DNA from 3 places in the Alkalihalobacterium alkalinitrilicum genome. Region 3 is predicted to be linked to each of the others. Evidence: a T-box and tRNA genes for the amino acid it is inferred to sense, from the RefSeq annotation. Region 3 holds a T-box; the other regions hold tRNA genes.
The links. The T-box of region 3 lies ahead of BK574_RS22850 (valine--tRNA ligase). A T-box ahead of a tRNA ligase gene usually reads a tRNA of that ligase, here a tRNA-Val.

Region 1 (3,250 bases), 2.8 Mb from region 3:
CGTGAGACAGTTCGGTCCCTATCCGTCGTGGGCGTAGGAAATTTGAGAGGAGCTGTCCTTAGTACGAGAGGACCGGGATGGACACACCGCTGGTGTACCAGTTGTTCCGCCAGGAGCATAGCTGGGTAGCTACGTGTGGACGGGATAAGCGCTGAAAGCATCTAAGCGTGAAGCCCCCCTCAAGATGAGATTTCCCATTACGTTAAGTAAGTAAGACCCCTTAGAGATGATGAGGTTGATAGGTCTCGGGTGGAAGCGTGGCGACACGTGGAGCTGAGAGATACTAATCGGTCGAGGGCTTATCCAAAACATAAAGCGTTGATATTCTTCTAGCACATTATCCAGTTTTGAGAGAATGACTCTCTCTTGTATTCATATAGATGGGGCCTTAGCTCAGCTGGGAGAGCGCCTGCCTTGCACGCAGGAGGTCAGCGGTTCGATCCCGCTAGGCTCCACCATTTATACAATTTAATCTATCTTAATAATGGCGGTGTAGCTCAGCTGGCTAGAGCGTACGGTTCATACCCGTGAGGTCGTGGGTTCGACTCCCTCCGCCGCTACCATTATAAGGACCCTTAGCTCAGTTGGTCAGAGCGGTCGGCTCATAACCGATTGGTCGTAGGTTCGAGTCCTACAGGGTCCACCAGAAACATAGGTATGGAGGAATACCCAAGTCCGGCTGAAGGGATCGGTCTTGAAAACCGACAGGCGGGTTAAACCGCGCGGGGGTTCGAATCCCTCTTCCTCCGCCATCAGATACAAGTTTTATTATTACTGTCAATTTAAACGGACAGTTAGTGATATCTAAGGTATTTGGCGGCATAGCCAAGTGGTAAGGCACGGGTCTGCAAAACCCTTATCCCCCGGTTCGAATCCGGGTGCCGCCTCCAAGAGAAACTGATGTATAACTAATGTCTGCTTTGCCGGGGTGGTGGAATTGGCAGACACACAGGACTTAAAATCCTGCGGTAGGTGACTACCGTGCCGGTTCAAGTCCGGCCCTCGGCACCATATGCGCCCTTAGCTCAGCTGGATAGAGTGTTTGACTACGAATCAAAAGGTCGGGAGTTCGAATCTCTCAGGGCGCGCCAATTTATTTATATTTTGGAATGAATATTAAGTGAATAAGTTGCGGGTGTAGTTTAATGGTAAAACCTCAGCCTTCCAAGCTGATGTCGTGAGTTCGATTCTCATCACCCGCTCCATTTTTTATGGGCCTATAGCTCAGCTGGTTAGAGCGCACGCCTGATAAGCGTGAGGTCGGTGGTTCGAGTCCACTTAGGCCCACCATAACTTATTCCACAGTAGCTCAGTTGGTAGAGCAATCGGCTGTTAACCGATCGGTCGCAGGTTCGAGTCCTGCCTGTGGAGCCACTTACTGGCCCGTTGGTCAAGCGGTTAAGACACCGCCCTTTCACGGCGGTAACACGGGTTCGAATCCCGTACGGGTCACCAATTTCTAAAAGATTTTTAGAAGCAAGAAGTTCGAGGAAGTGAAGTCCTGAGGAACAGATCGTATCTAAATACGTGAGTACCGGAAGGCCGAAACTGACGAAGAAATTCGCAGCTTATCAAAATCTTAATGGAGGATTAGCTCAGCTGGGAGAGCACCTGCCTTACAAGCAGGGGGTCGGCGGTTCGAGCCCGTCATCCTCCACCATTATGCCGGTGTAGCTCAATTGGTAGAGCAACTGACTTGTAATCAGTAGGTTGGGGGTTCAAGTCCTCTCGCCGGCACCATTACGATTTATTGCGAATCTCTAATGAGGTAGAGCTACGAGCATTTGTTGTTAGGAAAACCTACGAGTTGTTTCAATGTATATGTTTCATTGAGTAGCTAGTAGAGGATTAAACATTCAAAGTGAATAATATACATTAATTCGGGAGCCATTAGCTCAGTTGGTAGAGCATCTGACTTTTAATCAGAGGGTCGAAGGTTCGAGTCCTTCATGGCTCACCATTTTTATTTTTGCGGGTGTGGCGGAATTGGCAGACGCGCTAGACTTAGGATCTAGTGTCTTTGACGTGGGGGTTCGAGTCCCTTCACCCGCACCAATACATAACTAATAACTAATAATTAACAATAAGATTAGATCAACAATTGTTGGTCTTTTTTTGTTTAATTATTACCTAGTATTTAGAAGAAAACTCTAGTAAAAGTTAGTTAACTTTACATCATTAACAGTTATAGTTAAACGATTTCGAACAACAAAATTAAAAAAGGATAATTAAAGAAGGTGGTACCTAATGATAGGTCCACCTTCTTTGTTAGCTATTCAACTACTTAAACTATTAATTTAATACACGACGTGCTTGTGTATGTTTAGAAGGATTGTAACTAGAGATCTTCACAACATCACCAGTTTGTGGAGAGTGGATGTATTGACCATTTCCTATGTATATACCAACGTGGTGAATAGGGCTTCCTCTAAAGATCAAGTCACCTGGTTGTACTTGGTTAGTAGGAACAGCTACTCCAACTGTAGCTTGTTGTCTAGATGTTCTTGGTAAGTTTACACCAACTGAGCGGAAGACGTACGATGTAAATCCTGAGCAATCAAACCCACTTGGAGTTGTGCCGCCCCATACATAAGGTGTTCCTAAGAATTGTTTACTGTAATTAATTAACTGAGATACTTTATCTGAGTTTCCAGAATTAACCGTTTTTGTAACAGTGTTTTGATTAGTGTTCGTGTTTACTGAAGTATTTGTAGGTGTTGTGGTTGGTTCTGAAGTCGTGTTGGTTACAGTCGGTTGACTTTGTGTTGTCTGGTTATTATTTTGAACATTTTGTTGTGTTTGTTGCGCGAGTGTCGCAGCTTGTCGTTCTTCTTCAGCTCTTGCTGCTTCCTCGGCTATACGTGCTTCTTCAGCTAAGCGAACTTCTTCTTGGCGTTGTAATTCTTTTACTCGTTCTAATTCTTGCATTACGGTAGATTTGTTTCTTTCCATTGAAGCTCGTTCGTCTTCTACCGTTTGTTTATTAATTTCTAATTGAGCTACTTCTTTTACAAGATTTTCTTGTAGTTTAGTGAGTTCAATTTCAGCGGTCTGAAGGTTATCTAGTAATTTCTGATCTTGGTCGATGACTTGAGAGATGAGTGTTACTCGTTCAATGAGATCTGAAAACCCTTTAGAGGATAAGATCACATCAATATACGTTAACATTGGACTTTGACCATTTTGTTGCATGGCCCGTAAACGTTCGAAATAGATCTCTTTTAAACTATCAAATCTTTCTTGTGCTTCA
Region 2 (3,250 bases), 1.6 Mb from region 3:
AGATGACATTTTTTCTCACCTCTTATTGAGTAGAATTTACATATATTACATAAACTATCCATATTACCCTTTGTAGATAAAGGAGGCAGTATTTTGGATTTTCACTGGGTATGGAAAGCCATTATAATTGTATTTGTAGGGGTTATGATATTACGGCTTGGTGGTAGAAAATCAATCTCCCAATTAACCGTCTCCCAAACCGTTATTATGATTTCCATTGGGAACTTAATGATACAGCCAGTAAGTGAGCGAAACATTTGGATTACATTTCTCATTGCACTTTTACTTATTCTTACTTTAATTTTTATTGAATTTCTTCAAGTTAAGTTTGACAAAGTTGAAAGTTTTTTTACTGGAAAATCAATTATTGTAATCGAAGATGGTGTAATCAATATTAAAAACTTAAAAAAATTAAGACTTACAGTCGATCAATTAGAAATGCGCTTACGTCAAGCCAATGTGCAACACATTAGTCAAGTTAAGTGGGCAACTGTTGAAGTTAGCGGCCAACTTGGCATTATATTAGATGAACAAAGTCAATTAGCTACCAAAAAAGACATACAAACATTATTAGATTATATTCACACTAAATTTCCTTCAGGCCAAGCTCCACCAATTATTACTGAGCAAAAAAAATATCCTACGCTGTTTACAGAATCAATAACTAAGAAACACCAAAATGGCGCTCCACCAAGACAATTGGACTGAATCAACGTTATCAGTCCTCTTTAGTCTGCTAAAGGTACCTGGCGCTAAAAAGGGAATTACCTATAAACGGTAATTCCCTTACATATGTATATTCTCTTTATTTATGAATAGAATGGTGCGGGTGAAGGGACTCGAACCCCCACGTCAAAGACACTAGATCCTAAGTCTAGCGCGTCTGCCAATTCCGCCACACCCGCAAAAACAAAAAATGGTGAGCCATGAAGGACTCGAACCTTCGACCCTCTGATTAAAAGTCAGATGCTCTACCAACTGAGCTAATGGCTCCCGAATTAAATGTAGCTTATTCACTTTGATTTTTGAACGAATATCTTCCTAACACAAAAATGAGTATTAACTTATTACTCATTTTAATAAACTTTTTTTAAGTTTATAGTGGTGCCGGCGAGAGGACTTGAACCCCCAACCTACTGATTACAAGTCAGTTGCTCTACCAATTGAGCTACACCGGCATGGTGGAGGATGACGGGCTCGAACCGCCGACCCCCTGCTTGTAAGGCAGGTGCTCTCCCAGCTGAGCTAATCCTCCATGAAAACTGGAACAAAAAAATTTAAATTGGTGACCCGTACGGGATTCGAACCCGTGTTACCGCCGTGAAAGGGCGGTGTCTTAACCGCTTGACCAACGGGCCAGTAAGTGGCTCCACAGGCAGGACTCGAACCTGCGACCGATCGGTTAACAGCCGATTGCTCTACCAACTGAGCTACTGTGGAATAATATATGGTGGGCCTAAGTGGACTCGAACCACCGACCTCACGCTTATCAGGCGTGCGCTCTAACCAGCTGAGCTATAGGCCCTATTGAATTTAAATTCGTCATGGTCGGGAAGACAGGATTTGAACCTGCGACCCCCTGGTCCCAAACCAGGTGCTCTACCAAGCTGAGCCACTTCCCGTATTAAATTGGCGCGCCCTGAGAGATTCGAACTCCCGACCTTTTGATTCGTAGTCAAACACTCTATCCAGCTGAGCTAAGGGCGCATATGGTGCCGAGGGCCGGACTTGAACCGGCACGGTAGTCACCTACCGCAGGATTTTAAGTCCTGTGTGTCTGCCAATTCCACCACCCCGGCTAGACAGACTATTTTCTTGGAGCGGAAGACGGGACTCGAACCCGCGACCCTCACCTTGGCAAGGTGATGTTCTACCACTGAACTACTTCCGCATAATGGCTGGGCTAGCAGGATTCGAACCTACGCATGACGGAGTCAAAGTCCGTTGCCTTACCGCTTGGCTATAGCCCATAAATTTTTATACTATTAAAATGGGGCGGCTGATGGGAATTGAACCCACGAATGCCGGAATCACAATCCGGTGCGTTAACCACTTCGCCACAACCGCCACAATATAATGGTCTCTCTGGCAGGGGCAGTAGGAATTGAACCCACACTGACGGTTTTGGAGACCGTAGTTCTACCTTTAAACTATGCCCCTAGAGTAAAAAATGGTGGAGGGGGACGGATTCGAACCGCCGAACCCTCAGGGAGCGGATTTACAGTCCGCCGCGTTTAGCCACTTCGCTACCCCTCCAACATTAAATGGTGGCTCGGGACGGAATCGAACCGCCGACACATGGATTTTCAGTCCATTGCTCTACCGACTGAGCTACCGAGCCTTATTCAACTTGCGATAAGCATTGAATTTCTTGCTTCTCTAAACTCTAATATTTTATGGCGGTCCCGACGGGAATCGAACCCGCGATCTCCTGCGTGACAGGCAGGCATGTTAACCGCTACACCACGGGACCACACTAAAAGTTATTTTGGTTGCGGGGATAGGATTTGAACCTATGACCTTCGGGTTATGAGCCCGACGAGCTACCAGACTGCTCCACCCCGCGACGTTATATAGCTTACGGATGATGTTTTTTCTAAGAGGTCATCGTTTCCTCTTCTCGTAACGCTTTGTAGCTTGATGCGTCACGACATGTCGATGTGAATTCATGAAGTATAGCTCCATGCTCCACCCCGCGATAATATGAATGCTTATGGATGATGTTACTCATCGAAGCAATTGGCTTTCTTTTTCTCTACTTGCGTTTCCTCGAAATGGATTCGATGATATACAGTAAATAGATGGTCTAAGTTATTAAATAAATATGGGGGAGGAAGAGGGATTCGAACCCCCGCGCGGTTTAACCCGCCTGTCGGTTTTCAAGACCGATCCCTTCAGCCGGACTTGGGTATTCCTCCGAATGAAAAATCCTGGTGGAGCCTAGCGGGGTCGAACCGCTGACCTCCTGCGTGCAAGGCAGGCGCTCTCCCAGCTGAGCTAAGGCCCCAGATAATATTTATTTAATAGCCTAGCGACGTCCTACTCTCACAGGGGGAAGCCCCCAACTACCATCGGCGCTGAAGAGCTTAACTTCCGTGTTCGGCATGGGAACGGGTGTGACCTCTTCGCTATCGCCACTAGACTTATAAAATTGTGATAAGCTTCGCATTTCTTCGTTGGCTGCGCTCCCTGCGTTGCTCATGTACCCTTCAAACGTACATTCCGCTACTCGTGAACTTGCCGCCTCGAA
Region 3 (3,250 bases):
AAGTAAAACAAATCCAAACGAGCCGTGGCATGTTCGCTTTGAAAGAAGCTCATATGAACCGCCAGCAAGGAGAAATGTTTGTCCAAGTGATGCGAAAATTAGATCGGCTTGGTTACCATCAATTAATCCCAATCATTCCAACGAAATATGGGGAATACACTCTGTCAACCGATGATCGTTCCTATTATTTAATGCCCTGGATCGACGATGCCCCTTATCAAGCACGAATTTCAAGAGAAGAGAAAATTGTCGAACAGCTAGGGGTCATTCACCGTTTAACGGCGAAAACGGATGAATATCCAAAGGAAACGATCGAAGAAGCTTATCAAGCGTTATTACAACGATGGGAAATGCGGAGGTTAGAGTTAGAACGATTTGCTGATGAAGCAGAAGGAAGGACGTATATCTCACCGTTTCAACTAACCTATTTAACTCATGTTCATCAAATGCTCTTAATGGTCGAAGATGCAAAAAGGCATTTAAAAAACTGGTATGATATTTGTCTCGAAAAAGGAAAGTATAGAACCGTCCTTTGTCATGGAAAAGCATCGAGAAAACATACGATCTTTAACCAAAATGGCGATCCTATATTATTTAATTTTGAACGGGCGTCGATGGATACTCCTGCACGCGACTTGGCTTTATTTTGTCGCCAATCTTTTGCTTATAATCTGTGGGATGAAGAAGAAATGCTGCGCTGGTTTGGGACGTATGACCGAAACATATCGCTATTAGACGAAGAAAAAGAATTACTGTTTGGCTATTTGTGTTTTCCTGAACCCGTGTTGTTTTCGTTACAACTGTATTTGCAACAAAAACAAGAGAAGCCAGAACTTTATCATGTCCAACGTTTAGAAAAACGTTTTCATATGATGAGAAAGGTACACCGGTTGAAAGGCTATTTAATTAAAAAGGAAGAACAAACCGCACAATTTGAGCAACAACAATAAGAGGCTGTCCCATAAGTGTCTACGCTCCTCGCCTGTAGGATATAAAGAAAATCTCTTTATACCGTTGGCTGAGGTGCTTGGTGCTTGTTGGGGACAGTCCCTTTTCGTTTGGAGTGATCCATTTTAAATAACATTGAAAAGGAACAAGAAATATAATATCGCAAAAGATGCTAATAAAATAACATCAAATGTCGTCGGTAACAGAAGTGTTCGGATAAATTGAAAACATAATAATGGAAGTAGTACTTGTATCAAAATTAACCGAAGTCGCAATAACCAAAAAGGGGGACGAAAACGCTTATATCGCTTACCCATAGCGAAGCTCCTTCCTAGAAACAGTCTATATACTACAATATGCATAGGCGAGGTTGATGTGAAATGCAAAATGGTCATGCATAAAAAAAGAAAAAAATGGCGAAGCTTTTATTGACGAAAAACCTTGAAAAAAGGTAGAATAATATGCAGACTACTATACGTATATGACAACCTCTATACATAAATGCATGGACAGGGAAGAGTAAATTCAAAACCCTTCAGAGAGAAAAATCAATAGCTGAAAGATTTTTCAGGATGTATGAATTGAACGTCACCCTCGAGCAACTCAATTGAACGAGACTGAATTTGAAAGCAATGACTTCGACACAAGTGGATTACTTCAATTCAGCGCCAAGTAGATAGAGTCGGCAGCTGCCGTTATCTGAATGAAGTGTGTAAGCTTTTTTTGCTTGCAAACAAAGGTGGTACCGCGAATACAACTCTCTTCGTCCTTTGGGTGGAGGGGGTTTTTGATGTTTTTACGACGTCACTATCGAACGCTAATTCTAGTTATCGATAGATCAATATTATGGTCGTTTGGACTTAGCGATAAGCCGAGTCTTTTAATACATAAGGGAGGTCAAGGAACCTATGGAAAATCAAGACTTAACAATGCCAACAAAGTATAGCCCACAAGATACCGAAGCAAAATGGTACCCATTTTGGGTTAATGGGAAGTTTTTTGAAGCAACAGGTGATGAAAAGAAGAAGCCATATACGATAGTTATTCCGCCACCAAATGTTACAGGGAAACTACATTTAGGACATGCCTGGGATACAACATTACAAGATATTTTAATACGAACGAAACGAATGCAAGGTTATGATGCATTATGGTTACCTGGGATGGATCACGCTGGGATTGCGACTCAAGCTAAAGTAGAAGGAAAACTTCGCGAAGAAGGACTTAGCCGATATGATCTTGGTCGTGAAAAATTCTTAGAAAAATCGTGGGAATGGAAAGAAGAGTACGCTTCACACATTCGTCAGCAATGGTCGAAACTAGGACTAGCATTAGATTATTCACGTGAAAGATTTACGTTAGATGAAGGCTTGTCCAAAGCCGTTCGTGAAGTGTTTGTTCGTCTTTATGAAAAAGGCTTAATTTACCGCGGCGAATATATCATTAACTGGGACCCACAAACGAAAACAGCCTTATCCGACATCGAGGTTATTTATAAAGATGTTCAAGGTGCGTTTTACCATATGAAATATCCACTTGTCGATGGCAGTGGCTATATTGAAGTAGCGACAACTCGTCCTGAAACGATGTTAGGAGATACAGCGGTTGCGGTTCATCCTGAAGATGATCGGTACAAGCATTTAATTGGTAAAAAAGTGAAACTACCAATCGTCGGCCGTGAAATTGAAATTGTCGGTGATGATTATGTTGATATGGAGTTTGGTTCAGGTGCGGTAAAAATTACTCCTGCTCACGATCCGAATGACTTTGAAATTGGAAATCGCCATAACTTAGAACGCGTACTCGTAATGAGCGAAGATGGAAAAATGAATGAAAATGCTGACAAATATCAAGGGCTAGATCGATTTGAATGTCGTAAGCAGATCGTGAAAGACTTACAAGACATGGGAGTTCTCTTTAAAATAGAAGAACATACGCATTCTGTCGGTCATTCTGAGCGTAGTGGCGCTGTTGTTGAACCGTATCTATCAACGCAATGGTTTGTGAAAATGGAGCCATTAGCAGAAGCGGCGATTGAATTACAAAAGTCAGAAGGAAAAGTAAATTTTGTTCCTGACCGTTTTGAAAAAACATATCTTCATTGGATCGAAAACATTCGTGATTGGTGTATTTCTCGTCAATTGTGGTGGGGACATCGTATTCCAGCCTGGTACCACAAACAAACAGGGGAAATCTATGTTGGTCATGAAGCACCAGCAGATATCGAAAACTGGGAGCAAGACCAAGACGTATTAGATACGTGGTTCTCATCAGCTTTATGGCCATTTTCAACTATGGGCTG

Region 1: it encodes a tRNA-Val, which carries the amino acid that the T-box ahead of BK574_RS22850 (valine--tRNA ligase) is inferred to sense. The anticodon was not compared.
Region 2: it encodes a tRNA-Val, which carries the amino acid that the T-box ahead of BK574_RS22850 (valine--tRNA ligase) is inferred to sense. The anticodon was not compared.

The regions. Positions count from the first base shown of each region.
Region 1 is NZ_KV917368.1:1,925,220-1,928,469, reverse strand. Features, by position in the region: rRNA gene BK574_RS08980 (23S ribosomal RNA) at 1-307, shown strand, start outside; tRNA gene BK574_RS08975 (tRNA-Ala) at 383-458, shown strand; tRNA gene BK574_RS08970 (tRNA-Met) at 487-563, shown strand; tRNA gene BK574_RS08965 (tRNA-Ile) at 570-646, shown strand; tRNA gene BK574_RS08960 (tRNA-Ser) at 660-752, shown strand; tRNA gene BK574_RS08955 (tRNA-Cys) at 816-890, shown strand; tRNA gene BK574_RS08950 (tRNA-Leu) at 923-1,011, shown strand; tRNA gene BK574_RS08945 (tRNA-Arg) at 1,015-1,091, shown strand; tRNA gene BK574_RS08940 (tRNA-Gly) at 1,132-1,205, shown strand; tRNA gene BK574_RS08935 (tRNA-Ile) at 1,214-1,290, shown strand; tRNA gene BK574_RS08930 (tRNA-Asn) at 1,299-1,374, shown strand; tRNA gene BK574_RS08925 (tRNA-Glu) at 1,381-1,455, shown strand; tRNA gene BK574_RS08920 (tRNA-Val) at 1,585-1,660, shown strand; tRNA gene BK574_RS08915 (tRNA-Thr) at 1,665-1,740, shown strand; tRNA gene BK574_RS08910 (tRNA-Lys) at 1,885-1,960, shown strand; tRNA gene BK574_RS08905 (tRNA-Leu) at 1,972-2,055, shown strand; gene BK574_RS08900 (C40 family peptidase) at 2,293-3,250, opposite strand, start outside.
Region 2 is NZ_KV917368.1:3,179,565-3,182,814, forward strand. Features, by position in the region: gene BK574_RS15305 (YczE/YyaS/YitT family protein) at 1-9, opposite strand, end outside; gene BK574_RS15310 (DUF421 domain-containing protein) at 94-708, shown strand; tRNA gene BK574_RS15315 (tRNA-Leu) at 822-905, opposite strand; tRNA gene BK574_RS15320 (tRNA-Lys) at 918-993, opposite strand; tRNA gene BK574_RS15325 (tRNA-Thr) at 1,103-1,178, opposite strand; tRNA gene BK574_RS15330 (tRNA-Val) at 1,180-1,255, opposite strand; tRNA gene BK574_RS15335 (tRNA-Glu) at 1,284-1,358, opposite strand; tRNA gene BK574_RS15340 (tRNA-Asn) at 1,365-1,440, opposite strand; tRNA gene BK574_RS15345 (tRNA-Ile) at 1,449-1,525, opposite strand; tRNA gene BK574_RS15350 (tRNA-Pro) at 1,546-1,622, opposite strand; tRNA gene BK574_RS15355 (tRNA-Arg) at 1,631-1,707, opposite strand; tRNA gene BK574_RS15360 (tRNA-Leu) at 1,711-1,799, opposite strand; tRNA gene BK574_RS15365 (tRNA-Gly) at 1,817-1,891, opposite strand; tRNA gene BK574_RS15370 (tRNA-Gln) at 1,896-1,970, opposite strand; tRNA gene BK574_RS15375 (tRNA-His) at 1,992-2,067, opposite strand; tRNA gene BK574_RS15380 (tRNA-Trp) at 2,087-2,160, opposite strand; tRNA gene BK574_RS15385 (tRNA-Tyr) at 2,172-2,256, opposite strand; tRNA gene BK574_RS15390 (tRNA-Phe) at 2,266-2,341, opposite strand; tRNA gene BK574_RS15395 (tRNA-Asp) at 2,398-2,473, opposite strand; tRNA gene BK574_RS15400 (tRNA-Met) at 2,490-2,566, opposite strand; gene BK574_RS28855 (hypothetical protein) at 2,597-2,731, opposite strand; tRNA gene BK574_RS15405 (tRNA-Ser) at 2,826-2,918, opposite strand; tRNA gene BK574_RS15410 (tRNA-Ala) at 2,932-3,007, opposite strand; rRNA gene rrf (5S ribosomal RNA) at 3,027-3,142, opposite strand.
Region 3 is NZ_KV917368.1:4,730,541-4,733,790, forward strand. Features, by position in the region: gene ysxE (spore coat protein YsxE) at 1-950, shown strand, start outside; T-box leader at 1,446-1,722, shown strand; gene BK574_RS22850 (valine--tRNA ligase) at 1,857-3,250, shown strand, end outside.